Regions from separate parts of the Comamonas sp. 7D-2 genome, predicted to be linked through region 1. Evidence: riboswitches for the same ligand, from Rfam matches in the RefSeq annotation. Region 1 holds a riboswitch; each other region holds the start of a gene.

Region 1 (10,077 bases):
GCTCGGTCATGTTCTGCTGGATCATGTGCATGGGCACATGGCCAGGGCCTTCGATCATGGTCTGCACATCGTGCTTCCAGGCGATCTGCGTCAGCTCGCCCAGCGTGGCCAGCTCGGCAAACTGGGCATCGTCGTTGGCATCCGACGCGCAGCCGGGACGCAGGCCATCGCCCAGCGAGAAGCTCACGTCATACTGCTTCATGATGTCGCAGATGTCCTCGAAATGTTCATAGAGGAAGCTCTCGCGGTGATGAGCCATGCACCACTTGGCCATGATGGAGCCGCCGCGCGAGACGATGCCGGTGCGGCGCTGGGCCGTGAGGTGGATGTAGGCCAGGCGCACGCCGGCGTGGATGGTGAAGTAGTCCACGCCCTGCTCGGCCTGCTCGACCAGCGTGTCGCGGAAGATCTCCCAGGTCAGGTCCTCGGCAATGCCGCCGACCTTTTCCAGCGCCTGATAGATGGGCACGGTGCCGATGGGCACGGGCGAGTTGCGCACAATCCAGTCGCGCGTGGTGTGAATGTTCTTGCCCGTAGACAGGTCCATGACATTGTCCGCACCCCAGCGAATGGCCCAGACCAGCTTTTCCACCTCTTCCTCGATGCTGGAAGTCACGGCCGAATTGCCGATGTTGGCGTTGATCTTGACCTTGAAATTGCGGCCGATGGCCATGGGTTCGATTTCAGGGTGGTTGATATTGGCCGGAATGATGGCGCGGCCGCGCGCCACTTCGTCGCGCACGAATTCGGGTGTGATGATCTTCGGGATCGCTGCGCCCAGGCTGTTGCCGGCCAGGCGCAGCTCTCGCGCCGCGTCCTGCTGGTACTGCGCCATCCATTCACGGCGACCGTTTTCGCGCAGGGCCACATACTCCATCTCGGGCGTGATGATGCCGCGCTTGGCATAGTGCATCTGGGTCACGTTCTGGCCTGATTTGGCTCGGCGCGGCTGGCGCTGCAGCGCTGCGGCTTCGGCACGCAGCTGCTCCACACGCAGGTCTTCTTCGCCGCGCTTGCCGCCGTCGTCCAGCGCCACACGCTGGCGGCCCACATAGTATTCGCTGTCGCCGCGCGCCTCGATCCAGGCACCGCGCACGCTGGCCAGACCGCTGCGCACATCGATCTTGGCAGCAGGGTCGGTGTAGGGGCCGGAGGTGTCGTAGACGCTGACCTGCTCACCGTTGGTGAGCGCAATATCGCGCACCGGCACACGCAGTTCGGGATAGATGGAGCCGCTCAGATAGCTCTTGGTCGAAGCCGGAAAGGGCTGGCGGGACTGGGCCAGCAGTTCGGCAAAGCGGGTGGCGTCAGGGGCGTTGCCAGCGGCTGGCGTAAAGATGGAATCAGGGGCGTTCATCGCAGTCTCCTCAAAGCGGTTGAAGTGCATCAAACGCTCCGTGGAGTGCGGCCCTGCTCTGATCTTGCCCTGCACTGGCCCGGCCCGCTATGGGGTATCCGGCCTGTGCCGCCGAAATTCTGCAATCTCGGCCTGGTTCTTCACGCACCGGCTGTCCAGAAAAGACAAAACCCCAGTGCGCGAGGCGCCTGGGGTTTGCTGTGCCCATGGCTTTCAGGGCTGGCACCCGTGCCAGTTGCCCTGTCAATCCATCGGCCCTGCGTCAGGGTCCCGCTCTTCTTCCGCCGGTATGAACCGGATCAAGTTCGTCGGGTTCGCCTGCACTGTTTTCACAGTGACTGGCATCTCAGCGCTTTCGCACACCCCGGAGCTGCACGCAGTATAGGCTGGTTTTGCCACAATTTGCGCACTCTTGAAGCTGTTTAACTATCCTGACCCTCAAGCGTCTAATCCGCCGTTCAATCCAGCCCCTGCAGCGCCAGCCATTCATTGCTGGCAGCACGGCTTGCGCGCCACTGGTTGATGGGCGCGCTGACATCCTCGTAGCCCAGGGCAATGCCAAAGGCAATCTGGTAGCCATCCGGCAATGCCAGCTGTTCGATCAGCATGTCGTTGTACATGCGCCAGAAGCCCTGGGCACAGGTGGCCAGACCTTTCTCCACCGCCAGCAGCATGAAGGACTGCAGATAGATGCCCAGATCCACCCATTGCGCATAGCCCATGCGCTCCTCCACGGCCACGAAAATACCCACGGGCGCACCGAACATCTGGCCGTTCTTGGCCAACTGGGCCAGACGTGCTGCCTTGTCCTCGCGACCGATATTGAGTGAGCGATACAGATCTTCGCCGTTTTCAAAGCGGCGACTGCGGTAGGGCTCCCACAAACCGGGTGGATAGGACAGGCCGGGGCGCTGCACGGCCTCGGTCTCCCTGGCCCTGGCGCACAGATCCTTGAGCGCCTGTCCGCCCACTGCAGTCACACGCCAGGGCTGCATATTGCCGCCGGACGGCGCCTGCGCTGCGGTCTCCAGCAAGTCCCGCACCGTGGCAGCAGCCACGGCCTGCGGCAGAAAAGCGCGCACCGAACGACGCTGCTGCAATGCTTGACGAGTATCCATCTCTTCTACTTTCCTAAATCACTGGTGTGCAGTGTAGGAGCTTGCGGCATTTTCCCGAGTCGCCGTGGATACCTTGTCGCAGCCGCCCCGGTGCTTGCCCTGATGGCGCGCCCTGCTCCAACTGCGACCATGCTGGCTGCCCGTCGCAGTGACCGGGTACTCACCACCTCAGGAGATGACTCTGATGAAGCCTCGCTCTGTTTGCTCCGCTACCGTTTTTTCCCCAAGAACATTGACGCTGGCACTGGGATGCCTGCTGACCGCTGCAGGCGCTCAGGCGCAGGACAAGATTCGCATCGGCTTCATCACCGATATGTCGGGCCTCTATGCCGATGTGGACGGCAAGGGTGGTGCTCTGGCGGTGCAGATGGCCGTGGACGACTTTGGCGGCAAGCTGCTGGGCAAGCCCATCGAAGTATTGACGGCCGACCACCAAAACAAGGCCGATATCGCGGCCAGCAAGGCACGCGAGTGGTTCGACACCCAGGGCATGAACATGCTGATCGGCGGCACCACCTCCAGTGCCGGCCTGGCCATGGGCAAGGTGGCCGACGAGAAGAAAAAGGTCTACATCATCAACGGCGCGGGCACTTCGGCACTGACCAACGATCAGTGCAGTCCCTATTTCGTGCACTATGCCTATGACACCGTGGCGCTGGCCAAGGGCACGGGCAAGGCAGTGGTGGAGCTGGGCGGCAAGAGCTGGTTCTTTCTGACGGCCGACTATGCCTTTGGCCAGGCGCTGGAGGCCGACACCACCCGCGTGGTCAATGCCGCTGGCGGCAAGGTACTGGGCAACGTCAGGCACCCGCTGAACACAGCCGACTTCTCTTCCTTCCTGCTGCAGGCCCAGAACTCCAAGGCCCAGATTCTGGGCCTGGCCAATGCAGGCGGCGACACCATCAATGCCATCAAGTCGGCACGCGAGTTCGGCCTGACCAAGACCATGAAGCTGGCCGGCCTGCTGCTGTTCAGCTCCGACATCCACAGCCTGGGCCTCAAAGCCACGGAAGGCCTGATGTTCACCGACAGCTGGCATTGGGACCTGAATCCCGAAAGCCGCAAGTTCTCGGATCGCTTCTTTGCCAAGTTCAAGAAGATGCCCACCTCGCTGCAGGCAGCCAACTACTCGGCCGCCATGCAGTATCTGAAGCTGGCCGAGAAGCTGGGCACGACGGACGCAGACAAGATCATGGCCGGCTTCAAGGCCACGCCGCTATCGGACTTTTATGCCAAGGGCGTGATCCGCCCCGACGGCCGCTACGCTCACGACATGTATCTGCTGCAGGTCAAGACGCCGGCCGAATCGAAGAAGGCCTGGGATTACTTCAAGGTGCTCAAAACCCTGCCCGGCGACCAGGTCTTCACCACCAAGGAAGAGAGCAAGTGCGCTCTGTGGAAGTAGCCGGTCGGCATTGAAGAAGCAGCCGGGCTGCCTGCATGGCACCCGGCTTGATGCCTTGCGCTTCGTCCTCGCCTTCTTGCCACGCAAGAAGAAGCGTCAAGCGACTGCCCGCACCGGCATCAAGACAAGGCTCATTCGAACCCGCGCATCTCGCACCATTCCCCGGGCTCTGCCCTGGTGGAGCGCCACTGGTTGATGGGTGCCGCGCTGTCCTCATAGCCCAGAGCCATGCCAAAAGCGATCTGGTAGCCCTGCGGCAGCGCCAGATGCCGGCTCACAAAATCGCTGTAATTGCGCCAGAAGCCCTGGGCGCAGGTGGCCAGCCCCTTTCCGGTCGCCAGCAGCATCAGCGATTGCAGATAGATGCCCAGATCCACCCACTGCGCACGCAGCATGCGGCTCTCGACCGCGACGAATACGCCTACAGGTGCGCCAAACATATGGGTGTTCCGGGCTAGCTGCAGCAGCCGCCCACTCCTGTCCTCACGCCCCATGCCTATGGAACGATAGAGATCCTCGCCATTGTCAAAGCGGCGGCTGCGATAGGGCTCCCACAGCTGAGGTGGATAGACCAGGGCAGGATCAGAGTTGGGGGTCGCCGCAGGCATGGCCTGGCGCAAGGCCTGAAGGCTGTCCCCCGTCAGCGCTATCACGCGCCAGGGCTGGAGGTTGCCGCCTGAAGCCGCAAGTCCGGCCTTCGCCAGCAAATCCCTGACCAGCGCCGCATCCACCCTCCTTGGCAAAAAAGCACGCACCGAATGGCGCTGCTGCATGGCCTGTTCCACATTCATCATTGCTTGCCTCGGGTTTGAGTTGGCAAGCAGTCTCGGCCGGACAGGCAGGGCTTTCGCCCCTCAAATCGACTACGGGCAAGCACCATGAAAAAAGCCAACGACAGGCATTGGCTTTCACTGGCAGAGCAGAAGCATCAAGCGATCCATGGACAAGCGCCTGGGGTTTACTTGCCCAGAATCTGATCGATCTTGTCCTTCTGGAATGCCTCGGGTCGTTCGGACTCGCAGGGCACACAGTCCTTGACATGGCCTTGAATCGAGAGCTTCTCGATGGCGGCCCACAGCAGTGCAATCTGCTTTTCATGGCCGGCAGCGCCTTCGGACAGAGAGCGCATGGCCTGGGCCACGGGATCGACTTCGGCCGTCACGCCATAGGCGGTGAAGCCGCTCTTGCCGCAATCCTCGTCAATCACGACAGCCGTTTGCGCCTTGGCCTCGACCTTGGGTGCCGACTCATGCTCGGTCACATCGGCGCTATGTCCGGTCTTGCTGGGAATGATGCGCGCCGGAATGCCCACGGCAGTCGCACCTGCAGGCACGGGCTTGATGACCACGGCATTGCTGCCTATCTTGGCACCATCGCCTACCTCGAAGCCGCCCAGCACCTTGGCGCCGGCACTGACCACCACATTCTTGCCCAGCGTAGGGTGGCGCTTGGCGCCCTTGTAGAGCGAGGTACCGCCCAAGGTGACACCGTGATAGATGGTGCAGCCATCGCCCACCACGGCGGTTTCGCCGATCACGACACCCATGCCGTGATCGATGAAGACCTCGCGACCAATGACGGCACCGGGGTGGATTTCAATGCCGGTGAACCAGCGCCCCATGTGCGAGATGAAGCGCCCCAGCCATTTGAAGCCATGCGTCCAGCACCAGTGCGCAGGGCGCTGCAGCCAGATGGCGTGCAGCCCCGGATAACAGGTGATGACCTCCCAGGTGCTGCGGGCCGCGGGGTCGCGGTCAAGAATGCACTGGATGTCGGAGCGCAGGCGATCAAGCATCAAATAACAACGTGAGGAATGTTTAGCTTGTGAAGTCTAGCGGGTTGGTGGCTGGCTCTGCAGCATGGCTTTGGCAACACCGCGAAGAATATGGATTTCTTCCTGGGTCAGCTGCGCGCGGTTGAAAAGCTGGTTAAGCCTGGGCATGAGCTTCTTGGGCGCTGCCGGGTCCAGAAAGCCGATATGGGCCAGGGCCTGTTCCCAGTGGCCCAGCATGCCCTGCACCTGGGCCATGTCGGCGCGATGCGCCTCGGGCGTGTGCTCCACCACGGGAAAACCACCCAGTGCCACGCGCCAGTCATAGGCAACGACCTGAATGGCCGAGCCCAGATTGAGCGAGCCGAACTGCGGATTGGACGGAATCGACAGCGCCACATCGCAGCGGTAGACATCGTCGTTGCTCATGCCAAAGCGCTCGCAACCGAACAGAAAGGCCACGCCCTTCTGGTTGCAGGCCGCACCGGATGTGGGTAGGTTATCGGTCAGACCTGCGTCCACTTCAGACACAGAGCGTGTATCGAGCTCTCCTTTCAGGAGCAACTCGAAATGCTCGCGCGGAGTGCGTGTAGGCGGGCCGAAGTCGCGTGGCGTCATCGCCGTCGCGCACATATGGCTGATGCCGTCCAGGGCTTCCTCCAGGGTGTCGACCACGCGGGCCTTGTCCAGCACATCCAGTGCGCCACTGGCACGCTGAATGGTTTCTTCCTTGCGCAGCACGTTCTTGTAGCGCGGGCGCACCAGCACCAGGTCGTCGAAGCCCATGGTCTTGAGCGCTCGGGCAGCCGCGCCCACATTGCCGGCATGGCTGGTTTCAATCAGTACGAATCGGGTTTTCATCAACGCAGAACAATGCAAAAGGCCCCACTTGTGGCCTTGATAAGACAGCAGACTACGCGGCCAGCTCTCTCTGGCATCCGCAAGCGCCGCAGAGAAGACCCTCGGGTCGCCGGGACGAACAAGCAAAAAAAGCGCAGCCTGGGTAGAATTGCACCCATTGTCGCCGCCCCGCATCGCCGGTCGCGGCTTTTACGTTCTTACCCGCGTAGTTCAGCCCAGTTTTGCTCCGGGCTGCATCGCCAACGCACTCACAATTTATGTCGAACTCCCTGCACCCCATGCTCAACGTGGCCATCAAGGCTGCTCGCGCCGCTGGCGCCCTCATCAACCGTGCCGCACTGGATGTGGAATCGGTGCGCGTTGCGCAAAAGCAGGTGAACGACTTTGTGACCGAGGTAGACCAGGCGGCCGAGCGCATCATCATTGAGACGCTGCTCAACGCCTACCCCCAGCATTCCATCCTGGCCGAAGAATCGGGCAGCGAGCATGGTGCCAAGAACTCCGACCATGTCTGGATCATCGATCCCCTGGACGGCACCACCAACTTCATCCACGGCTTCCCCGTGTACTGCGTGAGCATCGCCCTTGCCTACAAGGGCAAGATCGAGCACGCCGTGATCTATGACCCCAGCCGCAACGACCTGTTCACGGCAACCAAGGGCCGTGGAGCCTATCTGAACGAGCGCCGCATCCGCGTCTCCAAGCGCACCCAGCTGCGTGATTGCCTGATCTCCACGGGCTTCCCCTTCCGCCGTGGCGACAACTTCAAGCAATACATGCTGATGCTGGGCGAAGTCATGCAGCGCACCGCCGGCGTGCGTCGCCCCGGCTCCGCCGCCCTGGACCTGGCCTATGTGGCTGCCGGCTTTGCCGACGGCTTCTTTGAGTCCGGCCTGTCCATCTGGGACGTGGCTGCCGGTTCTCTGCTGGTCAGCGAAGCCGGTGGTCTGGTGGGCAACTTCACGGGTGAAGCCGACTTCCTGGAACAACGCGAAATCCTGGCCGCCAACCCACGCATCTATGGTTCGCTGATTCCCGTGCTGGGCAAGTTCAGCAAGTTCGCCACCGCTGGCGAAAAAGCGGCTGTGCGTCAGGCAGTCAAGACTGGCGAATTCGAAGCCCCCGCCGAAGAAGGTGCAAAGGCGGTGGCCGAAGAAGGCCAGAAGAACGCAGAATAAAAAAGGCGGTCGCCCCACGACTGCGGAAAGGGCCTGGTCCGGTGGACCGGGCCCTTTTTTTATGCCGCCAGGCCGCCCCCAGGCAATAAACACTCCTTGGGGGCCGAGTCCACAAGCAGTGGACAAGCGCTGGAGGTGTACGTCTCTCCACAGAATCCACAAACTCCCGGTCCAAAATCTGCCCGACGACAAATGGGCAGAACAATATGATGGACTTCTTCAGCCAGCATTGGGCGCTGGCCATTGACTGGGTTTCCGTGCATGCGGTGACTCCCGTGGTCAACGCACTCCATATTGCAGAGGCAGCAGGCGATCCGCGCGAGATAGCCGCCGGCATCCTGATCGCGCTGCTGCAGCTGTTTCTGATCGGCTGTGTGATGCGGCCGCTGGAGAGTCTGCTTCCCGCCGAACGCTGGGCCGACCGCCGCCACACCACGGTGGACCGCAACTACACCCTGCTCATGCTGCTGGGCCTGTTTCCGCTGTTCAGCTTTTTGATCCTCATGCCGGTCGCCCATATGCTGGGCGGCGGGCCTGCCACCGAGGAGGCCAGCGGCCTCAAGGCCTGGCTGCCCTGGTTTGAAGGCCACCCCTATATATTGTTTGCCGTGTACTACGTGGTCTACGACTTCACGTATTACTGGATGCACCGCGCCCAGCACGTCATTCCCTGGTGGTGGGCCATGCACAGCATGCACCACAGCCAGCGCCAGATGAGCTGCTGGAGCAATGATCGCAGCAACTATCTGGACGGCATGCTGCAAAGCTTTGTGCTGGCCAGCGTAGGTCTGGCCATGGGCGTGGAGCCCTCCGAGTTCGCCATGCTGGGCTTGCTCAGCGAGCTGGTGCAGAACTTCTCCCATGCCAACGTAGCGCTGCGTCTGGGCTGGCTGGGCCAAATGGGCGAGCGCCTGCTGGTCGGCCCACGCTTTCACCGCAACCACCATATGCTGCGCGATGCCGAGCGCCCCGAGCGCCACAACTGCAACTTCGGCCAGGTTCTGCCCTGGTGGGATCAGTTGTTCGGCACCGCCCTCTATCACGACGAGGAACTACGCCCCACGGGCGTGAGCGACCCCGAGGTCGATGCCGACAACGAGCGCGGCCTGATCGCCATGCAGTGGTACACCTTGAAGCGCTTCTGGGGAGCCTTCAGTTGCCGCGCGGGCTGGAGGCTGGGCGATGTGTCCTTCGGCCCGGGCTACCGCCCCATTCATGACGACGATCAAGGCTTTGGCTCTCAATCCGAGCAAGGCGTGCAGACGGCCTCTGCCAAATAGCCAAAAAACAGCCATGCCCCCTGCTATTGGGCATCACGGATAATGCAGCATTCGGCGCCCGCCCAGCACCGGCGCGGCGCCCCCTGTTTTGCATACCGCTGAAGCGATGACCCAGACAAGCACAGAATCCCCGTCGCTGCCCTACTCCCCAGACATGACTGACCTCTCGGCGCATACGCCGATGATGCAGCAGTACTTCAAGCTCAAAGCCGACCACCCCGACACGCTGGTTTTCTACCGCATGGGTGACTTTTACGAGCTGTTCTTTGGCGATGCCGAAAAAGTCACGCGCCTGCTGGACATCACGCTGACCACGCGCGGCCAGACCGCAGGCCAGCCCATTCCCATGGCCGGCGTACCTTTCCACGCCCTGGAAAACTATCTGGGCCGCCTGATCAAGATGGGCGAGTCGGTGGCGATCTGCGAGCAGGTCGGCGAAATCGGCGTGGGCAAGGGTCCGGTGGAGCGCAAGGTCGTGCGCGTGGTCACGCCCGGCACACTGACGGATAGCGAGCTGCTCTCCGACAAGAGCGAAGCCATTTTGCTGGCCCTGCACACCGCCGGCCGCCAGCGCGTGGGACTGGCCTGGATGGCCATGACCCAGGGCCGCATTCACATGGCCGAATGCGCGGCCGATGAACTGGGCGCCTGGCTGTCGCGCATCGCGCCCAGCGAAGTGATCTACAGCGCCGGTGTCACCGAGCGCTTCGAGCAAGCCCTGTTTGCCGTCAAGCACAGCGGCGCCATCAGTTGCCCTCTGTCACCCCGCCCTGACTGGCAGTTTGACTCGGGTCTGGGCGAGCGCAAGCTGCTGGAGCTGCTGGGCGCGGCCAGCCTCAAGGCCTGGGAGGCCGAGGGTCTGCCGCTGGCCCATGGTGCCGGTGCCGCCCTGCTGTCCTATGCCGAACATACCCAGGGCCGCAATCTCACCCATATCCACGCCATCCAGGTGCAGCGTGACGACGAGCTGATTGCCCTGCCGCTGGCCACACGCCGCAATCTGGAGCTGGTCAAGACGCTGCGCGGCGAAGATGCGCCCACGCTGTTTTCGCTGCTGGACAGCTGCATGACCGGCATGGGCAGCCGCCTGCTCAAGACCTGGCTGCT
Region 2 (10,077 bases), 560 kb from region 1:
TTGCGTGCGCAGGGGGTGCAAGTGCTGTGCGCCAAAGTTCGGGCTCGCGGCTCAGCCGCGATGCACGGCGACATCGAACTCGCGCGCCAGCGGCGAGTCGTTGTGGTCCAGCAGCTCCAGCACCACGTCGAGCATGGCGGGCGAGATCATGAAGCCGTGGCGGTAGAGGCCGTTGACTTCCATGACGCGCGGCGTCAGCAGGCGCACGGCGGGCAGATTATCGGGCAGGGTGGGGCGGCACTGGGTGGCGATCTCCACAATCCGGCCTTCGGCAAAGCCCGAGTGCACGGTATAGGCCGCACTCAGCAGCTCCAGCGTGGAGCGCACGCTGGCCGGCGACATATCGTCGGATTCGATCTCGGTCGCGCCAATCACGAACAGATGATCTTCCTTGGGCGCGATATAGATGGGGTAGCGTGGATGGATCAGGCGTGTGGGGCGCTGCAGCGTGACTTCGGGCGCGTGAATGCGCACCACCTCGCCGCGAATGCCGCGCAGTTGCTTCCACTGGCTGCGGGCACCCAGGCCGCGGCAGTCGAACACGAAGTCGGGCTGGCCGGCCGCGCCGGGACGGAAGTCGCCGACCTCGCGCGGGCTGTCCCAGTGCAGCTGCACGCCCAGGGCGCTGAGCTTGTCGACCAGCGCCGTCAGCAGCTGGCGGTTGTCGAGCTGGCCTTCGCCGGGCAGATAGACGGCCTGGTTGAAGCGTCCCTGCAGCGCGGGCTCGCAGTCCTGCAGCGCCGCGCCGGTCTTCTCCTGCATGGCCGGCAGGCTGGGGTTGATGCGCCGGTTTTTCTCCAGCAGGCCGAAAAAGCGTGCCGCATCGCCCTGATCCTGGCGGTGCCAGAGAATCAGCGTGCCGTTTTGCTGCAGAAACACATGCTGCTCGAGCTGAGCTATCAGCTCGGGCCAGCGCTTGAGCCCATGCTGGCCCATGCGCACCACGCCGGGCTCGGTAATGGCCGACTCGGCCAGCGGCGCCAGCATAGCAGCCGCCACGCGCGCCGCAGCACCATCGCCTTGCGGGCCATGGGCGTCATAGAGGTCGATGGCATGACCGCGCTGGGCCAGGGCCAGAGCCAGCAGACGGCCCATGAGGCCGCCGCCGAGAATTGCGATCTTTGAAGAAGCTTGTAGCAATGACATGTGCAAATCGTTTTCCATCCGGACACAGGAACAGGGCCATGTGCAGGACAAAACGCGGCATGCCTTGCGGCTTGTGAAACTCCCCACGCCAGCATGACCTGGATCGGGTGCAGGGGGCACAGGGCACGGATGGTGCTCTGGTGCGCAGCCCGTGGCTGGCGCAGCCCCAGGGTGTTTCTCAGTCCGCACAGGCTGCTTGCCTGCGGGACACCCCTGTTTCGTCCGTTGGACATTACAGCACAACCGCAAACAGCACGCATTGACCATGCGCATGGGCGATAATTTTTGCCATGACAGTGATTGCTTCTTCCTCCATCTCCGGCGCCGCAAAAAAGCGCTATGCACGCGTGCTCTCCATAGCTGGCTCGGACAGCGGCGGTGGCGCCGGTATCCAGGCCGACCTCAAGACCTGTGCGGCTCTGGGCTGCTACGGCATGACGGCGATCACGGCCATCACCGTGCAGAACACGCTGGGTGTGACGGGTATTCACGGCATTCCGCTCGATACCGTGCGCGGCCAGATCGATGCCGTTGTGCAGGACATAGGCGTCGATGCCGTCAAGATCGGCATGCTGGCAACCCCCGATGTGGTGAGCGTGGTGGCGGATGCTATCCGTCGCCACGGTATCAGGAACGTGGTGCTGGATCCCGTGATGGTGGCCACCAGTGGTGACCGCCTGATCGTTCCCGAGACGGCACAGGCGCTGGTCCAGGAGCTGTTCCCGCTGGCGACGGTGATTACCCCCAATCTGGATGAAGCAGCTTTGCTGCTGGGTCGCAACATCGACGGCATTGGAGCGTTGGATGCGGCCGTGGCCGATCTGCTGGCCATGGGGGCGCCGGCCGTATTGCTCAAGGGCGGGCATCTGAGCGGCGATCTGGTCATGGATGTTCTGGGCCGGCAAGGCCAGCAGGTCGGCGACTATCTGCGCCTGCAGTCGCAGCGCATCGTCACCCATAACGGCCATGGCACGGGCTGCACGCTGTCGTCGGCGATTGCCTCCTTCCTGGCTCAGGGGCTGGCGCTGGAGGCCGCAGTGACCGAGGCGCGCCGCTATATTCTGGGCGCCATCGAGGCGGGAGCCGAGGTCTATACCGGCCAGGGTCACGGCCCCCTCAATCACGGCTATGCGCCGCGCACGCAGCTGATCGTCGAAGGCTGATTGCCGGCGCCCGCAAAAAAGGCCTGCTGCTGCAGGCCTTTGCTTTGGGTGTTCGTGTTGCAGGGCTTACCAGCCCCAGACCAGATTCTTGGCCACCCAGCCGCTCTGGCCGTTGCTGCGCTGCACCTGGGCCCAGCTGCCTTGCTTTTTCAGAGTCTGCAGCACCTCATGCTGCTCCAGCTTGCCCACGCGCTTGTGCTTCTGGCCGGGGCCGGAGCGCAGATTGGCCGTGCGCGCCGTCACCACCATATGCGGGCTCTTGCTGGTCAGCGGGGCGTGGACCCAGCCCAGCGTGGACTCGTAGTCCTTCACGCGCAGCCACTGCCCCTTGCGCTGGGTGACTTGCAGCGGATAGCCCTTGCTCAGTTCCCAGAGGGTTGCGGAGCGGGTGTTGGGCTGCTCGCGCACATTCACGGTCTTGCCCTTGATACTGACAAATTCCTGGGCTTGTGCGAGGGCCGGCAGCAGGCCGGCGGTGAGCGCACCCAGCGCGATCAGGCTTGAAGTGGCGGCGGTGCGGATCCAGCGGTTGCAAGGCACGGGGCAGATTCTCCTTTTATCGATTGAAAACAGGCTGTAACCCCCATCGGACTTGCGTGGCTAGCTATAGTTCCTGTAGAAAGCTGACAGGGGCTGAACACCCGACAGCCATAAAGGAATGCCATGAACCAGCCAACCAGCGCCCATGGGCGTGCCTCGTTGACCACCCGATTGACGCTTGCATTGACGGCTCTGGCCGCCGCGACCCTGCTCACGGCCTGCCAGAGTAGGGCATCGGCGAATGCAGCGGCTGCAACACCTGCCGCCGCTGCGGCGCCAAAAGCCGGGGATCCTCAGATGCTGGGCCAGCAATTGCTGGCCGCTGCCGCGCAGGGCGATGCCGTGGCGGTGCGCAATCTGCTGGCTGGCAACGCGCCTGTCGACGTGCAGGACGCCCGGGGCAATACCCCATTGCTGCTGGCCACGGCGGCCAACCATATCGAGGTGGCGCGATCGCTGCTGATGCACGGTGCCAGCCCCAATATCCAGAACCAGATGCAGGACAGCGCCTATCTGCTGGCCGGTGCGCAGGGCCGGCTGGAGATTGTGCGTATGACGATTTCCTATGGCGCCGATCTCAAGAGCACCAACCGCTATGGCGGCACGGCCCTGATTCCGGCTTGCGAGCGCGGCCATCTGGAAACGGCCCAGGCGCTGATCGCCGCCGGCGTGAATGTGAACCATGTCAACCGGCTGGGCTGGACCTGCCTGATGGAAGCCGTGGTGCTCAGCGACGGCGGGCCGCGCCATCAGGCCATCATCCGGGCCTTGATCGACGCGAAGGCGGATCTGAATCTGCCTGACAAGGATGGGGTGACGGCCCTGGCCCATGCACGCCAGCGCGGGCAGAAGGCTGTGGTTCATATGCTGCAGGCGGCGGGCGCCAAGTAAGAACAGAGGAGATGGCTGCAGAGCCTTTCTATCGCGCGTGTGATGCTATTGCCTTTGAGTTTCAGTCAGGCGGCAACGGAGCGAGGCTGCAGCTGGCGTGTGGCGAGAGCCACCACAAAAGTCAGCGCCAGCGTGGGCAGGGCCGAGCCCAGGGCCGTGCTCACATAGGGCAGCAGGTGATAGAAGGCAATGCCCAGCACCCAGATGGCCACGGCATCCCAGCGCATGGCGGGCGCTTTTTGCATCAGTTGCACGGCATCGGTGCCAAAGGCCAGGCGACCCAGCATCACGCCGAACAGCGGCACAAAGCAGGAGCTGAGCAGCAGCAAAAACGGCTCCAGACTGTGCATGGGCAGCACCATGGCCAGTGCCGTGCACAGGGCCGCGATCAGCAGGCCCCAGCGGCGAATGCTCCAGCCAGGTTGCAGGCTGTGGGCCGACATGGCGCCCGAGTAGGCATCGCCATAGGCATTGTCCACCTCGTCGATCAGAATCAGCGACAGGGCAATCAGCCCGCCCTGGGCCAGCAGCAGGGCCGTGACCAGGTCTTCGCTGGGCAGGGTCAGGGCCACCAGCACGCCCAGGGAGTAGCACCAGATATTGGCCAGGGCAAAGCCGGTCCAGGCACCCGACAGCGCGGACTTGCCGCTTTTGCCGTGGCGCGCATAGTCGGCCACCAGCGGCAGCCAGCTGATGGGCATGGCGATCACCAGATCGACGGCACCGAGCATGCTCATGCCGCCTGCACCTTCGCGGGCCAGCAAGGTCCCGAGGCCGGTGGCGCCGGCCATTTTGAGGAATTGCCAGCTCAGCCACAGCAGCGAGGCAATCACCAGCGGCAAGGCCACGCGCGAGATGATGCGGCGCACCAAGGTGGTCATGGAGCCGCTCATCAGCAGCAGGATCACGCCACCCCAGAGCAGAGTGGCCAGCCAGGGCCAGTAGGCAGCGCCCATGATGCCGCTTTGCTTGCCCAGCGCCACGGTGGCGTCGCGCATCACCACCAGCTCGAAACTGCCCCAGCCCAGCAGCTGGATGATGTTGAGCACGATAGGCAGTCGTGCGAAGTGGCGGCCGTAGACGCTGTGCATCAGCCCTGCACTGGACAGGCCGCTGTCGCAGCCCAGCTTGCCCACCCAGCCCAGCAGACCGGCGCCGATCAGCGAGCCGATGGCTATCGCGATCAGCGCATGTAGCGGGCTGAGCGCAGGCAGCAGATAGGCTCCCATCTGCATGACCAGCAGGCCCACGCCCAGACTGAACCACAGCGAGGCATGGTCGCGCCAGGCAAAGACGCGCTCCTTAGCCGTCACCGGGGCCAGGGCCCGATTGGCCGATGTGGAAGAAGATGAATTCATGAATGCTCCGCCAGAAAAACGAAGCAGGGGCCGCATGGTTTGCGCGGCGAGCCAGCAAAGACCTGGCCAGTCGCGGTCTGACACCTTGGACAGCTTCCCTGCGCGAGGATGATCTCGGGCAAGCGATGGTCAAGACACCGCTTGCGCAATCAGGTTCAAAGGGACTCTCTCAGCCCTGACCGGTCATGGTCAGGACACCCCCAGCATTGCTGCCTGCCTTGGGCTGCAGCGAGCGCGATTGTGCCAGACATGCAGCGGCGGGGGCAGAACTGCAGCGCAAAGCTGTGTTGCAAATGCTTGCAAATCAGAGTGCCTGTCTTGACCCCGTTGCGTCCGCTGCTGCGTTTCAGCCTCCGACAAGTTTGTTTCACGCCGCTGTGGCTGTACCTTGAGGAGGCCTTGTCCATGTTGTCTGTCCATATCGAACCCCCGGTTCCAGGTTTCTTGCTGTCGCGCGGCCGTTTGCTGCGCGCTTCGCTGCTCTGCGCTGTCGCGATGGTGGCCGCCGCGCCGGCCTCGGCCTGGACGCGCGGCAACCACAAGCTGGCCCAGGTCAGCATCATCGAACGTGCCACGGGCCGGGTACTGCCCCAGTACAGTCACGAGGGAGAGCTGTGGGTGGTGGGCCGCCCCGGTGCCAACTATGCGGTGCGCATCCGCAACTTCGAGAGCCGCCGCATCATGGGCGTCATCAGCGTCGACGGGGTCAATGCCATCAATGGCCGCACGGCGAGCTCTCGCGCCGAAGGCGGCTATGTGCTGGATGCGGGCGACAGCTATGACGTGCGGGGCTGGCGCAAGAGCAATGACAACGTGGCCGCGTTCTATTTTTCCGAAAGCGATATGTCCTATGCCGCCAGAACCGGCCGGTCGCAGGATGTGGGCGTGATCGGGGTCGCGCTGTACCGCGAAAAGCTGCCCGAGCCTGCTGCCTACCAGGGGCCGCTCCATGAGCCGCAAGCGCAGGCCAGTGCCTCGTCGGCTGAATCTGCAGCGGCGGATGTCGCCGTGCCTCAGGCCGCCAGCAAGAGCCGCAGCGCCGAGCGCCGTGCGCCACAGGCCTCACCGACCCCCTCGCTAGGCACGGGCCATGGCGCGGTGGAGCGCTCGCAAGTCACCCAGGTGGACTTCGAGGCCGATACAGACCAGCCCCGGCAGATGGTGCGTATCCGCTACGACAGCTATGCCAATCTGGTCGCCAGAGGCGTGATTCGCGAGCCTCGTCCACGGCCGCCGCAGCCGCGCGTGCCCAATCCCTTTCCTGGCGACAATGGTTTTGTCCCGGACCCGCCGCGCAACTGAGCAAAGTGGGCTGCGGAGTTTGCATAATCGCGGGCATGCTTGCACCGCCGCTTGCCCAAGCCCAACTCGCCGATGAAGCCCTGATGCGCAGCTATGCCGCAGGGCAGGCCACGGCGTTCGAGACGCTTTATGCCCGGCACAGCCTGCGCATATGGCGCTATTTCTATCGCAACACGGGCGATGCTGCGCTGGCCGATGATCTGGCGCAAGACCTCTGGCTTGCCGTGGTGGACTGCGCCTGCCGCTATGAGGTGCGCAGCAGGTTCACGACCTGGCTGTTCACCATGGCGCACAACCGCCTGGTCGATCACTGGCGCAGGCAGCGGCCGGGCATCAGCCTGTCGGCAGACACGCAAGAGTCCATGCGGCTGGCCGAAAGCCTGTTTGCGGCCTCGGGCTTTGAGCCCGAGCAGCAGCTCGATCGTCAACTCATGGCTCAGGCCATCCTGGCAGCGCTTGCCCGGCTCCCGGCCGAGCAGCGCGAGTGCTTTCTGCTGCAGGTCGAGGCTGATCTGACGCTGGCCGAAATTGCCCAGGCCACCGGCGTTGCCGAGGAAACGGCCAAAAGCCGCTTGCGCTATGCGCGTGCCAAACTGCGCGCCGCGCTGGAGGAACTGGCATGAATATGCACCCCGAAAACCCGTCTGGCGACGACAAGCCCGATGCGCTGCGCGAGCTCTACCACGAGGCCGTGGCAGAGGATCGTGGCCCCAGTGCGCAAAGCAGCGCAGCCATCCTCAAGCGCGCACGCCAGCGCGCGGCAGCTGTGGGGCAGGAGCCCACGGAGCCTATGGACAAGCCTGCCGCCAATGAGCGCTTCTGGCTGCGTCATGCGCTGGGCGGACTGGCGGCTGTCGGGCTGGTGGGCTGGCTGATGCTGCAGCACGCCGCCTGGTGGAGTGGGCTGGACAAGGAGGGCGAGCGAGATTCCAGGGCCGAAGCAGTGGCCCAGCCAGCTGAATCGCAGCCGGCTCCGGCAGTTGAGGGTGCGGATCGCGCTGCCATGGTGGAATCGGCTCCGGGCGCGGCGGCGCTGGCGCAGAAATCCACGGAAAAAAAGACTCGAATCCAGGCAGGGAAAACACCAGAAGCTATGGATATGGAAGCATCTATAGCTGCATCAGCCCCTGTGCTGCGGCCAGAGGCTGCTCCGGCCCCGGGTGCTGCAGCCTCTGCCAGCCTGGCGCGCTCCGCAAAGTCGGCTGCCAAAGCGCCATCCCGCAGCGATGAGACCACAGAACCTGCTGCCACGGCGGAGGCCATGGCGCCGCAGATCTCCAGGTCAAGCGCGCAATTGCCGCTATGCCCCTTGACGGCTGAGGTGCATGGCAATACGCAAGCTGCAAAAGAGGGGGCGGACAAAGCCTCTGGCATCGCAGGCAAGCCGCTGGATTGCCGCCCGCGAAAGCATGGGGAAACGCAGCCGGATGATGCCAAGTCTGGGCAGGATGCTTCTAAATATATAGCGGATCCGCCGCGGTGAGACAAAAAAAGCCCGCTTGACGCGGGCTTGGGTGATGGTCTGGCCAGTACTTTTAGGTACTGACGTTAGATCATGTTACTGGATTTTTGCGCTTTTGCGCAGCTGATCTTGGAACTGCTGCTCTTTTTGCTGCTGCAACTGCTGCGTGATCTGGGGTTTGACATCTTCGAACTTGGGCATTTCGGCCTGACGCTCGTCATCCATGCGGATGATGTGCCAGCCGAACTGGCTCTTGACGGGCGCGTCGGTCATCTCGCCCTTCTTGAGCTTGATCAGGGCTTCGGTGAACTCGGGTACGTAATTGTTGGGGTTGGCCCAGTCCAGATCACCGCCACGGGCACCCGATCCGGGATCCTTGGATTCCTTCTTGGCGATGTCTTCAAACTTCTTGCCGGCCTTCACCTCGGCAATGATGGCCTTGGCGCGGTCTTCGGACTCCACCAGGATGTGGCTGGCCTTGTATTCCTTGCCGCCATTGGCAGCGACGAATTTGTCGTACTCGGCCTTGGCTTCGGCATCGGTCACGGGGTTCTTCTTGCGGAAGTCGTCAAACAGCGCGCGGATCAGCACGGTCTGGCGTGCCATTTCCATCTGCTGCTTGTAGGCTTCGGAGCCGGCCAGGCCGCGGCGGTTGGCTTCCTGCATGAAGATTTCACGCGCGATGACTTCATCCTTGATCATCTTTTCCATCTCGGGCACAACGGGCTGGCCGCTGGCTTCGATCTGGGTCTTCAAGGCATTGACGCGGGCCATGGGAACGGCCTTGCCATTGACGATGGCCACATTCTGGGCCGAGGCGGACAGGGCGGCTGCGCCCAGAACAGCGGCGGCCACGATGCGGGCCAGTTGCTTTTGTTTCATGCTCATTCGAGTTGTGATTGAGAAAAGTGAGTGAAGTTCAGTCCATACGCAACAGGCTCCCGTCAAGGAGCCTGTGGTCAGAACAGTGCGTTCTCAAAGTACTTCAATGGCGATGGCATGAACACCCTGGTCAATGAAGTCTTGCAGTGCATCATACACAAGGCGGTGGCGTGCCACGCGGGTTTTTCCATCAAAGGCAGGGCCGGCGATGCGCACGCGAAAATGCGTGCCCACACCGCTGTCGTTGGCGCCGGCATGACCGGCATGCTGATAGCTCTCGTCGATGACTTCGAGTCGGGTCGGGGCCAGACGCTGGCGCAGGGCGGCGTCCATGGCCTGGGCACTGATGGTCACGCTCATGGCTGCTTGTCCTTGGCTTCGGCTGCGTTGGGCACGCCGTCCTGGGGCAGGTAGCGGCTCATGTAGATGGCTTGTGCAATCACAAACACCACCATCAGTCCCATGCCGCCAAACAGCTTGAAGTTGACCCAGGTATCGGTGTCGAAGTTATAGGCTACCCAGATGTTGAGTCCGCCCATGGCAGCGAAGAAAGCAGTCCAGGCCCAGTTGAGCTTGAGCCAGATGGCGTCGGGCAGTTGCAGCTGCGCGCCCATGACGGAGCGCAGCAGGTTCTTTTTGAACACCAGCTGACCGATCAGCAGCGCGCCGCCCATGAGCCAGTAAAGCACCGTGGGCTTCCATTTGATGAAGTTGTCGTCATGGGCCAGCAAAGTGGCGCCGCCAAACAGTACGATGACGCCGAGGCTCATCCACTGCATGGGCTCGATCTTGCCGGTCTTGAAGCGCAGATAGGCGATCTGCGCCACGGTGGCGACAATGGCCACGGCCGTGGCGGTGTAGATGCCCCAGACCTTGAAGGCCACGAAAAACAGGATGATGGGGAAGAAATCAATCAGCAGCTTCATGCGCGAAATGGTAGTCGTTCTGAAATTCAGACTGCGTAGCACCGACAAGGTTCCCGGTGCTGCGAGCAAAGTCGCATCATGCACCAAAGCGCGGGCCTTACCGTGGGCAAAGCCTTGTACGCCGGACGGAATCAGCTATCAAAGCTGATGCGCAAGGCCGGCGCAGTGAGCCCGGCCCGAAGCCGCGCGGCCCTTGCTGCTCAAGCCTTGCCAGCTCTTATTTTGGGGGCTCGTTCTGGAAATCCAGCGAGGCCGAGTTCATGCAGTAGCGCAGGCCGGTGTCGGTGGGACCGTCGGGAAAGACATGGCCCAGATGGGCCCCGCAGTTGCTGCACACCGTCTCGGTGCGCACCATGCCGTGGCTGCGGTCCACGATATTGGTGATGGCGCCGGGCAGGGCCTGGTCA
Region 3 (10,077 bases), 1.6 Mb from region 1:
CCAGCTCGCAGGGCTGCGCGGGCAGCCAGCTTTCAATGCGCTGGCGCACGGCAGGTTGCCAGTCGGGGTCGGCAACCGCCGCGCAGCGGCCGCTGTGGATCACGGCCAGAAAGTCCACCAGCCGCTCCAGCGTTGAGCGGCTGGCATCCAGCAGCAGCATTTGCGGTGCGCGTTGCGCCACCAGGCGTGCCGAGCGCTGCTCGACCTCGGCATGCAGATCGCCAAAGGTCCAGGAGCCGGCCTCGCTCTGCAAGGCCACAACATCGGGCCGGTGTTGCGCCCAATAGGCCAGCGGGCCATGAACCAGCTGCCAGAAACCCTGCAGCGGTGCCGCCGCGGACAGCGCGTTCACCGGCGACCGCCAAAACGCCAGTCAGGCATTCCGCGTGCCACGGTGTGGACGATGATGGCGCAGAGAACACATTTGATGAAGTCGCCGGGGACAAAGGCCAGCGTCACGGCAAAGGCCTGACTCAGGCTCATCTTGGCGATCAGCATCAGGCCCAGCACGCCAAAGGCATGCAGGCACAGCAGGCCGCCGATCAAGGAGGCGATGAAGGCGCTCAGCGCCGTGCGACGCGGCGTGCTCTGCGGCAGGGCAGCCATGATGGCGCCAGTGATGCCTGCGGCCAGCATGTAGCCGATCAGATAGCCGGCAGACGGTGCCATGAAGACTCCGATGCCGCCGCGACCGCCCGACAACAGTGGCAGACCTACGGCCACGGCCGCGAGAAACAGTGCCATGGACTGCAGGCCGCGCCAGGGCCCGAGCATGACGCCTGCCAGCATCACGCCCAGCGACTGGATGGTGATGGGCACGCCGAACGGCAGGTCGATCTTGGGAATCAGGCCCATCACGGCCATCAGGGCGGCGAACAGCGATACCTGAGCCATGGAGCGTGCGCCGCCGCGCGATACGGTGTGAGAGGGTGTGGTAGTCATCAATGCTCTCCTAGAAACCCAGTCTTGCCCAGAGGGCGTCGGCCACACGGCGCGTGGCCTGCAGCATATGAATCGTCAGCGGTGCAATCAGGCGCAGGCCGCCGCTTTTGCCGGTGCGCAGGCGGTATGCCTCGTCCAGCTTTGTCCATTGCACAAAGAAATGTTCGGTAAAGCGCAGCATGAGTGCAAGCTGCATGGCCACGCGCTCGGTGGGGATGCCCAAGCGGGCCAGCGGGGCGAGCAGCCATTCCAGTACCTCGACCAGATCGCTGGGGCGGGTGGTGATGGTCAGCGCAATGCCCAGGGTCGAGGCGCAGATCAGCCGCAGACTGCTGACGGCTGCCAGCAAAGGGTTGCCCATGAAGGCATGAAAGCCCGCCACCAGCAGCGCCGCGACGATAACCGAGCGCATCAGCCGGCGCGCCACCTGTGTGGCCTCGCCCAGCGATATCCAGAGAACCAGGCAAGCCACGCCGCAGCACGCCAACGCCCAGGGGTTGGCTATCAGAAACAACAGCGTACCGAAAACCGCCAGCAGCAAGAGCTTGAGGCCGGCCGACCAGCGATGCAGCCAGGTCGCAACTTCGCTGTAGAGGCTACCCATGCAGGTCTCCGTGCGGGCTTTTCTTCAGCAACTGCTCCTGTACGGAGGTCTCGTAGGCGCTGCAGATGTCGCGGCCAGGGCCGTCGCCACGCAGCCGGCCTTGCTCCAGCCAGATCACGCGCTCAAAGTCGCGCACATGGTCAAGCACATGGGTGGAGACCAGCACCTGTTGCGGTGCGGTGGCAATATCCTGGGCCAAGCGGGCCTGACCGGGCAGGTCCAGGCTGGCAAAGGGCTCGTCCAGCAGCAGCAGTTGCGGCGCCGCAATCAGCAGCGAGAGCCAGCACACCTGCTGGCGCTGGCCCTGGCTCAGACTGCTGACGGCCCGCTCGGCCCAGTGGGCCAGGCCGCGTGCGGCCAGCAACTCGCGCGCCCTGGCTCTGGCTTGCTGCTTGCTCAGGCCCTGGGGGCGAAGGCCCAGGGCCAGTTCTTCCTCCACGGTAGGGAAGATGATCTGATCGTCCGGATTCTGGAACATCAGGCCGATCAGGCCGGGCTTGTGCTCGCGCGCCTGCAGCAAGGGCATGCCATCCACCAGTACTTGTCCGGCCTGGGGCAGCTCGAGCCCGCAAAGCAGGCGGAACAGGCTGGACTTGCCCGCGCCGTTGTTGCCGATCACGCCAATGCGCGTTTCAGTCAGGCTAAGGCTCAGGCCGTCAAACACCTGGGTCTGGCCGCGCTGCAGCCGTATATCGACCAACTGCACACCCTGTTGGGCGGGGCTTTGCAATCCATCACTCATACATCAGCTCCAACTGCGGGAATGGCAGGGCTGCAAGGCGCCGGGCTGGAATTTGGATGGCAAGAAACGAAAAGGGCTGACATACGGAGAAATCTGAAACCGTGCCCCGGCTTCAAACATACGAGGCAGCGCTGGTGGCGGATTCTAGCGCTGTGAATTTGCTTTCAAAAGCCCGCCATCTGAGCTCTTTTTATGTGAATTTTCTATAAGAATTGATTTCTTTACCTGGAGCGGATGTCTGTTGTCATTTGGCCCGCATTTCGTGGCAGTTGTACCCCTGATGACTGCGTGTTGCAGAGTGAAGAATTTCTGTGTGCCGTTCTTGCCTGCTTCAGGGGCTAACTTCGCTCAAACTGCATACGCACCGGCATGGAAATTGATGTGATTGACTGTGTTTTGACGTGGCTTGCAGGGCTGATGAGCGCAAGCTTGTTGCCGGCGCCTGTCGTCTGGCAGGCAAACCGGGGCGGGATTGGCGGCTTTCGGGCTCAAGCAGGCAATGTACAAGCACCAGAATTTTTCTGAAAAAATCGCTTTTGATCTATCCGGATGTGAAAAAAGCGGGCTCTGGACCCGCTTTCTGCTGTCCGGCAAAGCCGGATGACATGTTTAGAACTGGTAGCTGAGGCTGGTGCCGGCCATCCATTGACGTCCCGGAGCGGGCTCGTAGTAACGTCCGTTGCCTTCGTTGACGATGACCGAGCCCACATAGTTCTTGTCCGCCAGATTGTCGATGCGGGCAAAAGTGCTGAGCTTCCAGGCGCCCAGGCGTTTGGTGTAGCCAACGCTCAGGCTGGCCACGTTGTAGCTGGGGGCATAGACCTGGTTCTTGTCGTCGGCGGCAATACGGCCCACATGACGCCAGTCCAGGCCCACACGCCAGTCGGTGGCGGGAAGCCATTCCAGTCCCAGGTAGCCCAAATGCCTGGCCGTGCCGGCAATACGGTTGCCGGCGGGAGTGCAGTCCTGGCCCTTGCTGTCGCAATAGCCGCTGCGCAGGCTGGCATCAAGCAAGGTCAGCGCGCCGCTCAGGCGCAACTGGGGCATCAGCCAGGTGCTGGTGCTCAGCTCCATGCCGCGGCGGCGGGTCTTGCCGGCATTCTGATAAGAGGTGCGGCCGTTGTCGTTGCTGGCCACCACAATTTCATCGTCGGTCTGGGTCTGGAACAGTGCGGCAGACCAGTCGCCGCGCAGTCCGGCCACATTGAAGCCTTGCTTGATGCCCAGCTCGGCACTGGTCGATACCGCAGGTTTGAGGCCGAAGTTCAGACCGCCCGCCAGATCGGGGCGGTACGAGATCTCGTTGAAGGTCGGTGTTTCCATGCCGCGACCCAGCGAGGCATAGATATTGGTGTCCTGATTGAGCTCGTGCTGGAGCGAAACAACCGGCAGCAGCTTATGGAATCCGGCATTGCCGCTGTCGTTCTTGTCTGCCAGGAAATGGTCGCGCGATTGGAACTGCACATTGCTCCAGCGCAGGCCGGCATCGAGCTTCCAGCGCGGTGCAAAGGCCCAGGAGGCTTGCAGATAGGGGTCTATGCTGGTGAGGGTGTTGCGCTCGTCGCGCACCAGCTCGCCGACCACGCCCAGCTGGTTGCCCGCAAAGTTCTTGTAGCCCTGACGGTCTTCCCTGACAGTGTTGGCGGCCAGGCCGGCAATCAGGCTCAGGCTGCCGCTGCCCAGCTCGTATTTGCCGCTCCAGCGCGCATCGATGCCGCCATAGTCGCGCTTGAGACCGATCACTCCGCCTCTGTAGCCGGTCTGCGATGCCTTGGGTGTGGACTGGAACTGCATCATTTCGCGCTGACCGGCATAGGCCATGAGGCGCAGTGCCTGGCCGCCGTCCAGCTGGCGCTCATAGGTCAGGCCGGCCTGGGTCTGCTTCACGCTTTTGCGCGAATCGTAGAGCAAGGGGTTGGACGCCACAGCCTTCGGATCTGCCGCCCAGTCCTTGGGCGTGATGCCGCCGGGGTCCTTGGCATCGATGTCCACATGGTTGGCGACCAGGGTTAGCTGGCTGTATTCGTCGGGCTTGACATCGATGCGGGCGTTGAACAGGTTTTTGTCCGCCGCGCTCTGGGCCCGGTAGCCGTCGGTGAGAAAACGGCTGGCGCTGAGCACATAGCCAATCCCGTTGGTTTCGCCCTTGGCCTTGAGGCCCAGGCGCTTCTGGCCGTCGCTGCCCAGTGCAAAGCTGCTTTGCATCGAGGGCGCGCCTTCACCACGTTCGGTATAGGCATTGATCACGCCGCCAGAGGCGTTGCCGTAGAGGGCGGAGTAAGGACCGCGCAGCACTTCCACGCGCTCCAGCGAGGCGATATCGATATTGTTGGTCTGACCCTGGCCATCGGGCATGGTGGAGGGGATGCCGTCCACATAGATCTGTATGCCGCGCACGCCGAAGGTGGATCGTGCGCCAAAGCCGCGAATCGACAGCTGCAGGTCTTGCGCGTAGTTCTGACGGTTCTGCAGCTGCAGACCCGGAGCTGCACTCAGGGACTCCGAGAGATTGACCTGCAGATTGCGCTCGCGCATGCGCTCGCCGTCGAGCACGGTCACGGAGGCCGGGGTTTGCTCAAGTGCAGACTCCTGCAAGGTGCTGCGCACGGTGACTTCGGACAACTGGGGCAGTTCCGGCTGGGCGGCGGCTTGCTGGGCTGTTGCGGACTGTGCCGTCAGCAGCAGTCCGGCGGCGGCCACAGGCCAGCCTGCCAGATGACAAAGGCGCGAAAAATGCATGTGAATATCTCTGGGGCTTGGGGCGGGCGTTCAGTGCCCTGGATGGCTTGCAAGCTCTGCTGACGCAGTCCAGCGACGCGACATGCCGCGCTTTCAGGCATGGCGTACCTGCGTGATTGTCGGCGCCGTGGCAGGTTACGTCTCAGGCAGCTTGCGGTGCTGGGTCGATTGTATTTGGGCAGCAGTATTTTGATGTTTTTGCCCTGTATGTCCTTCTTGCCCGTGCTGGAGCATTACCCCAGGTTACAAGTGACGCGACTTTCATGCGGCGGTGCAGCCCCCTTGCAGTGATGCCGTTGGGGTAAGATGGCGCCGCGCTCCGGGGTGCACGCCAGTGCTGAGATCTACACCCGCGAACTTGACCCGGTTCATACCGGCGGAAGAAGAGCTTGCAAGCTGACCTCAGGGCAGTGCGTTCTCGCATGGTCAGCAAGCCTTCGGAGCATGATGTCCCCGCTCTCGAAGGAATTTCATGGACAAGGCCGCTTCGCTGGTCGCAGATCTGCTTGCTTTCATCGCAATGGATGACTGCACCGACGACCAGTTCAATCAACTCGCCCTGCGCCTTTTCGCCTACCAGTACGAATGCAATGCGCCGTTTCGCAGCTTTTGCCAGCGACGCGGTGCTACGCTGCGCAATGTCAGGAGCTGGCGCGATGTTCCGGCTGTGCCCATCGATGCCTTCAAGGCCATGGAGCTGCGCAGCGAGCCGCCGTCGTCCGCCGAGCGCGTATTCATGACCAGCGGCACCACGGGACGCGCTGCGCGCGGACGTCATTTCCATCCGCAGCTCGATGTCTACGACCTGTCCATGAAGCGCTATTTCGCCAGACGTTTCATGCAGGGGCTGGAGCGCATGCCGATGGGCATTCTGTTTCCCGATGAGCAGGCCATGCCCAATTCCTCGCTGGCCCACTATCTGGCCCTGGCCTGTTCCGAATTCGGCTCGGCAGGCAGCCGCTACTATCTGAACTCGGAAGGGCTGGACATGCCGGCCCTGTGTGCCGCGCTGGAAGAGTCCGAGCGCAGTGGCCAGCCGTTTGCGTTGCTGGGCGCGAGCTTCAGCCTGGTCCATGTGATGGATGCCCTGCGTGCGCAGGGCCGCAGCTTTCGCCTGCCTGCAGGCAGCCGCGTACTGGATACGGGCGGCTACAAGGGGCAGTCGCGCGAGCTGCCGCTCGAGGAGTTCTATGCCGAGCTTTCGCAGCTGCTGGGCGTGCCGCGCAGTCTGTGCATCAATATGTATGGCATGACGGAGCTGAGTACCCAGTTCTATGACGATGGCAATGCGATTCTGCCCTCGGTCAAGTCCGGTCCGCACTGGATTCGTTCGCGTCTGGTGGAGCCGATCACCGGCAGGGACGTGGCAGCTGGTGAGCGCGGCATTCTGGTGCATTGCGATCTGGCCAACTACAACGCGGTGACCACCATACTGACCGAGGATGTGGGCCTGTGGGCCGGCTCGCAGGAAAAAGACGGCTTTTTGCTGCTAGGGCGCGCCGAGGGCGCCGCCGCCAAGGGTTGCTCGCTGGCGGTTGAAGAGTTTGTGAAAGCTGCCGGCGCATGAGCAAGCAGCGCAAGGTGCAGCGTATCAAGGCAGGCTACCTGCCGGGCCTGGGCGACGACGAAGTGCAGTGGCAGACGCTGGACTTCGAGTCCCGCGACGGCCAGAGGCTGGAAGTCAGCGTGCCCGTGCTGACGGCGCCGCAGATGCAGGCACTGGCCTGCCGTGTGCGCAAGGCCGCGGCCGCCCATCTGCGCCCCATGCCGGTGGCCGAGATCATCGATGCCGTCGATCGTGCGATGGCCCGCCTGCTTGACCGTAACGACATCTACCGCCAGCAGGCCGAAGCCTGGCTGCCCGTGGTCAGCGGCTATGACGCCGATATGGTGCGGCTGGGGCTGACAGGATTTTTCAAGACCTTTCGTGCAGCGCAGCTCAAGCGCTTTGTGGCCGAGGATTTTGCCAATCCGGCGGTACTCGATGGTTTTCAACCGGCAGCCAAGGGCGGGGCCGTACGTGCTTTCGGCCCGGATCTGCTGGTGCATAGCTGGGCCGGCAACGTACCTGCGCTGTCGCTGTGGAGCCTGGTCTGCGGCTTGCTGGTCAAGGCCCCTGCGATTGGTAAGCTGGCCAGTGCCGAGCCTTTGTTTGCGGGATGGTTTGCAGGCCTGCTGGCAGAGGTCCACCCGCCGCTGGCCGATTGCCTGGCCGTGGTGTGGTGGCGCGGTGCAGGTGGCGAGGAGGCCGACGCGCTCTATGCCCAGGCCGATACGGTGCTGGCCTATGGCGGCAACCAGACGCTGGATGCGTTGCGTCGTCGCCTGCCCGTGACGACGCGCTTTTTGCCCCATGGCCACAAGCTGGGCTTTGGCCTGATCGACGCGCAGGCGCTGGATACGCTCAAGGCTCCGGCCATGGCAAGGCTGGCGGCCTGGGACGTGATGCGCTATGACCAGCAGGGCTGCTACTCGCCCCATGTGTTCTATGTGCAGCGTGGGGCGCCGGTCTCTGCGCGTGCTTTTGCCGACTATCTGGCAGCCGAGCTTGCCAATCTGCAGCGACGATTTGCACGCCGCGAACTGGATCTGGAAGAAGGGGCGGCGCTGGCACGCTGGCAGCAGAACATGGAGTGGGGCGGTGAAGCACACCAGCTGCTGGGGCCTGTGGATGCGCCCTGGAGCGTGGCCTACAGCGAGAGTCTTCAGCCCTTGGCACCGACCGCGTTGTACCGCACGATTGCCGTGGTGGCCGTGGACCGGCTCGATGCCGTGCTGCCCGTGGTGGCCGCTCAGCGCGACTATCTGCAGACCGCCGGCATTGCTGCCGGCCCCGAAGAGCTGTACCGCCTGGCGGGGCTGCTGGGTGCGGCTGGCGTTACGCGTATCAGCGCCATCGGCTCCATGAGCATGCCCGAGGCGGGATGGCACCATGACGGGCGCTTCAACCTGCTGGATCTGGTGCGCATGACGGAGATCGAGCAGTCGGCAGAACTTGCGGCCCAGCCGCTGGCTGATTATGCGGATTGAGGGGGCGCGTACAGCCGTGGCATTCATGGAATTCAAGCAGGCCCGATTCAGCTACCCGGGACGAGTGCCCGTGGTGGATGGCGTGGACTGGCAGGTCGGGGCTGGAGAGTTTCACTGCCTGCTGGGGCGCAGCGGCTGCGGCAAGACCACGCTGCTCAAGCTGGCGGCTGGCCTGCTCAGGCCCCAGTCGGGGCATGTCTTGCTGCGCGGCACCGAACTGGCAGCGCCGGGGCCGCAACTGGGCTTTATGTTCCAGGCGCCGACGCTGCTGGACTGGCATACGGTGATCGACAACGTGCTGCTGCCTGTATCGCTGCAGCGCAAACCCACGCAGCAGGACCGACAGGCAGCCATGCAGTTGCTGGAGCAACTGGGTCTTGCCGCCCATGCCCGGCTTTACCCTGGGCAGCTCTCGGGCGGACAGCAAAGTCGCGCGGCGCTGGCGCGAGCCCTGGTTCTGGAGCCGCCGCTGCTGCTGCTCGACGAGCCTTTTGCGGCGCTGGATGCCATTACGCGTGCCGAACTGCAGGACGATTTGCTGCGCACCTGCCAGCGCCATGGCACGACGGTGCTCTTTGTTACCCACGACATCAACGAGGCTGTCTATCTGGGTGACCGCATTGCACTCATGCATGGCGGCCGCATCGTGGACGACTGGTCCGTCGAGCTGCCACAGCCGCGCCAGCAGAGCCTGCGCCATGGCGCGGCGTTCAACGACTATTGCGCGCGCATTCGCGCATCCATGGACCGGGGTGGCGCATGAGCGGCCTGCTGAACAGAACACACTGGCTGTCTGCCTCGCTTTTGATAGCCGTTCTTGCAATATGGGAACTGGCTGCGAGGCAATTTGGTTTGTCGGCGCTGGTGTTGCCCGCGCCCTCGGCGGTGGCGCTGTCGCTGTGGTCGGGTCTCGCGTCCGGCTATTTCTGGCCGCATCTCTGGGCTACCTTGCAGGCCTTGCTGCTGGGGCTGCTCATAGGCAGTGCCGTGGGCTTGCTGGCTGGCATGGCTCTGGCTGAGTCAGAGTTGCTGGAGCGCGTGCTCAAGCCCTATGTGGTGGTCAGCCAGGTCGTGCCCAAGCTGGCTCTGGCGCCGCTGTTCGTGCTGTGGTTCGGCTTCGGCATGCTGCCGACGGTGCTGATCACGGCGCTGATCTGCTTTTTCCCATTGATGGAAAACACATTGACGGGCCTGCGGCAGGTGGATGGCCAGCGCCTGCAGCTGTTTCGCATGCTGGGCGCAACCAGGCTGCAGACCTTGCTGCGCCTGAAACTGCCGACCGGGCTGCCCGCGATTCTGGCCGGGCTGCGCGTGGCCGTCGTGCTGGCGCTGGTCGGTGCCGTGGTGGCCGAGTTCATGGGTGCAAGCCAGGGCCTGGGCGCCGTGGTCATTGCTGCCCAGGGAATGATGGACACCACGCTGATGTTTGCGGCGTTGGTGCTGATTGCCGCCATGGGCCTGCTGCTGTATCAGGCCTGCCTTGTTCTGGAGCGCTATTTGCTGCGCTCCCATCACTTTTCAACCTCGCAGTCGGGCGACCGGGCCTGACTGCATCTTCAAACCATTTGTCATGCACTCCAGCAACCAGACTTCGTTCATCTCTCGCCGCAGCCTGCTCGGCGCCTGTGCAGGCCTGAGCGGCCTTGCCATGACCGGCACCAGCATGGCGGTTCCTCTGCAGGGCAAGATTCGCCTGGCCGGCTGGAGCAAGCCCATCAGCGAGATCACCAATATTCTGGTCGAGCCCGAAAAAGGATTCTTCAAGGCGAACGGCGTGGAACTGGCCTATCTGCCCGGAGCGGGTGGCGGCGATGCGATTCGCAACATCCTCAGCGGCCAGGCCGACGTGGCGTTTACCGACCCCGGCTCCTTCTTCATGGCTCTGGACAAGGGCGAGAAGCTGGTGGCGATCTACGACATCTATCCGCAGAACGTGTTCAATGTGGTTTCGCTCAAGTCCTCGGGCATTCGTAAGCCCGCAGACCTCAAGGGCAAGAAGATCGGTGTCTACAGCCTTGCC

Evidence for each region. Region 1 has a riboswitch for thiamine pyrophosphate ahead of thiC (phosphomethylpyrimidine synthase ThiC). Riboswitches for the same ligand answer to the same signal wherever they lie in the genome.
Region 2: another riboswitch for thiamine pyrophosphate. It lies ahead of MPZ60_RS15895 (FAD-dependent oxidoreductase); the one in region 1 lies ahead of thiC (phosphomethylpyrimidine synthase ThiC).
Region 3: another riboswitch for thiamine pyrophosphate. It lies ahead of MPZ60_RS11085 (long-chain-fatty-acid--CoA ligase); the one in region 1 lies ahead of thiC (phosphomethylpyrimidine synthase ThiC).

Annotation. Positions count from the first base shown of each region.
Region 1 covers NZ_CP094238.1:3,985,973-3,996,049, forward strand. The annotation lists gene thiC (phosphomethylpyrimidine synthase ThiC) at 1-1,357, opposite strand, end outside; TPP riboswitch at 1,617-1,734, opposite strand; gene MPZ60_RS18270 (nitroreductase) at 1,816-2,475, opposite strand; gene MPZ60_RS18275 (ABC transporter substrate-binding protein) at 2,660-3,880, shown strand; gene MPZ60_RS18280 (nitroreductase) at 4,012-4,671, opposite strand; gene cysE (serine O-acetyltransferase) at 4,839-5,675, opposite strand; gene MPZ60_RS18290 (RNA methyltransferase) at 5,712-6,512, opposite strand; gene MPZ60_RS18295 (inositol monophosphatase family protein) at 6,770-7,690, shown strand; gene MPZ60_RS18300 (sterol desaturase family protein) at 7,897-8,970, shown strand; gene mutS (DNA mismatch repair protein MutS) at 9,125-10,077, shown strand, end outside.
Region 2 covers NZ_CP094238.1:3,428,468-3,438,544, reverse strand. The annotation lists gene MPZ60_RS15895 (FAD-dependent oxidoreductase) at 52-1,146, opposite strand; TPP riboswitch at 1,210-1,371, opposite strand; gene thiD (bifunctional hydroxymethylpyrimidine kinase/phosphomethylpyrimidine kinase) at 1,437-2,309, shown strand; gene MPZ60_RS15885 (SH3 domain-containing protein) at 2,376-2,849, opposite strand; gene MPZ60_RS15880 (ankyrin repeat domain-containing protein) at 2,973-3,740, shown strand; gene MPZ60_RS15875 (cytosine permease) at 3,806-5,098, opposite strand; gene MPZ60_RS15870 (hypothetical protein) at 5,504-6,400, shown strand; gene MPZ60_RS15865 (sigma-70 family RNA polymerase sigma factor) at 6,436-7,023, shown strand; gene MPZ60_RS15860 (hypothetical protein) at 7,020-7,883, shown strand; gene MPZ60_RS15855 (peptidylprolyl isomerase) at 7,959-8,744, opposite strand; gene MPZ60_RS15850 (BolA family transcriptional regulator) at 8,838-9,104, opposite strand; gene MPZ60_RS15845 (septation protein A) at 9,101-9,670, opposite strand; gene msrB (peptide-methionine (R)-S-oxide reductase MsrB) at 9,888-10,077, opposite strand, start outside.
Region 3 covers NZ_CP094238.1:2,386,754-2,396,830, forward strand. The annotation lists gene MPZ60_RS11055 (AMP-binding protein) at 1-352, opposite strand, end outside; gene MPZ60_RS11060 (biotin transporter BioY) at 349-942, opposite strand; gene MPZ60_RS11065 (energy-coupling factor transporter transmembrane protein EcfT) at 953-1,546, opposite strand; gene MPZ60_RS11070 (energy-coupling factor ABC transporter ATP-binding protein) at 1,539-2,288, opposite strand; gene MPZ60_RS11075 (hypothetical protein) at 2,658-2,813, shown strand; gene MPZ60_RS11080 (TonB-dependent receptor) at 2,898-5,027, opposite strand; TPP riboswitch at 5,338-5,429, shown strand; gene MPZ60_RS11085 (long-chain-fatty-acid--CoA ligase) at 5,500-6,594, shown strand; gene MPZ60_RS11090 (acyl-CoA reductase) at 6,591-8,057, shown strand; gene MPZ60_RS11095 (ABC transporter ATP-binding protein) at 8,083-8,820, shown strand; gene MPZ60_RS11100 (ABC transporter permease) at 8,817-9,605, shown strand; gene MPZ60_RS11105 (ABC transporter substrate-binding protein) at 9,628-10,077, shown strand, end outside.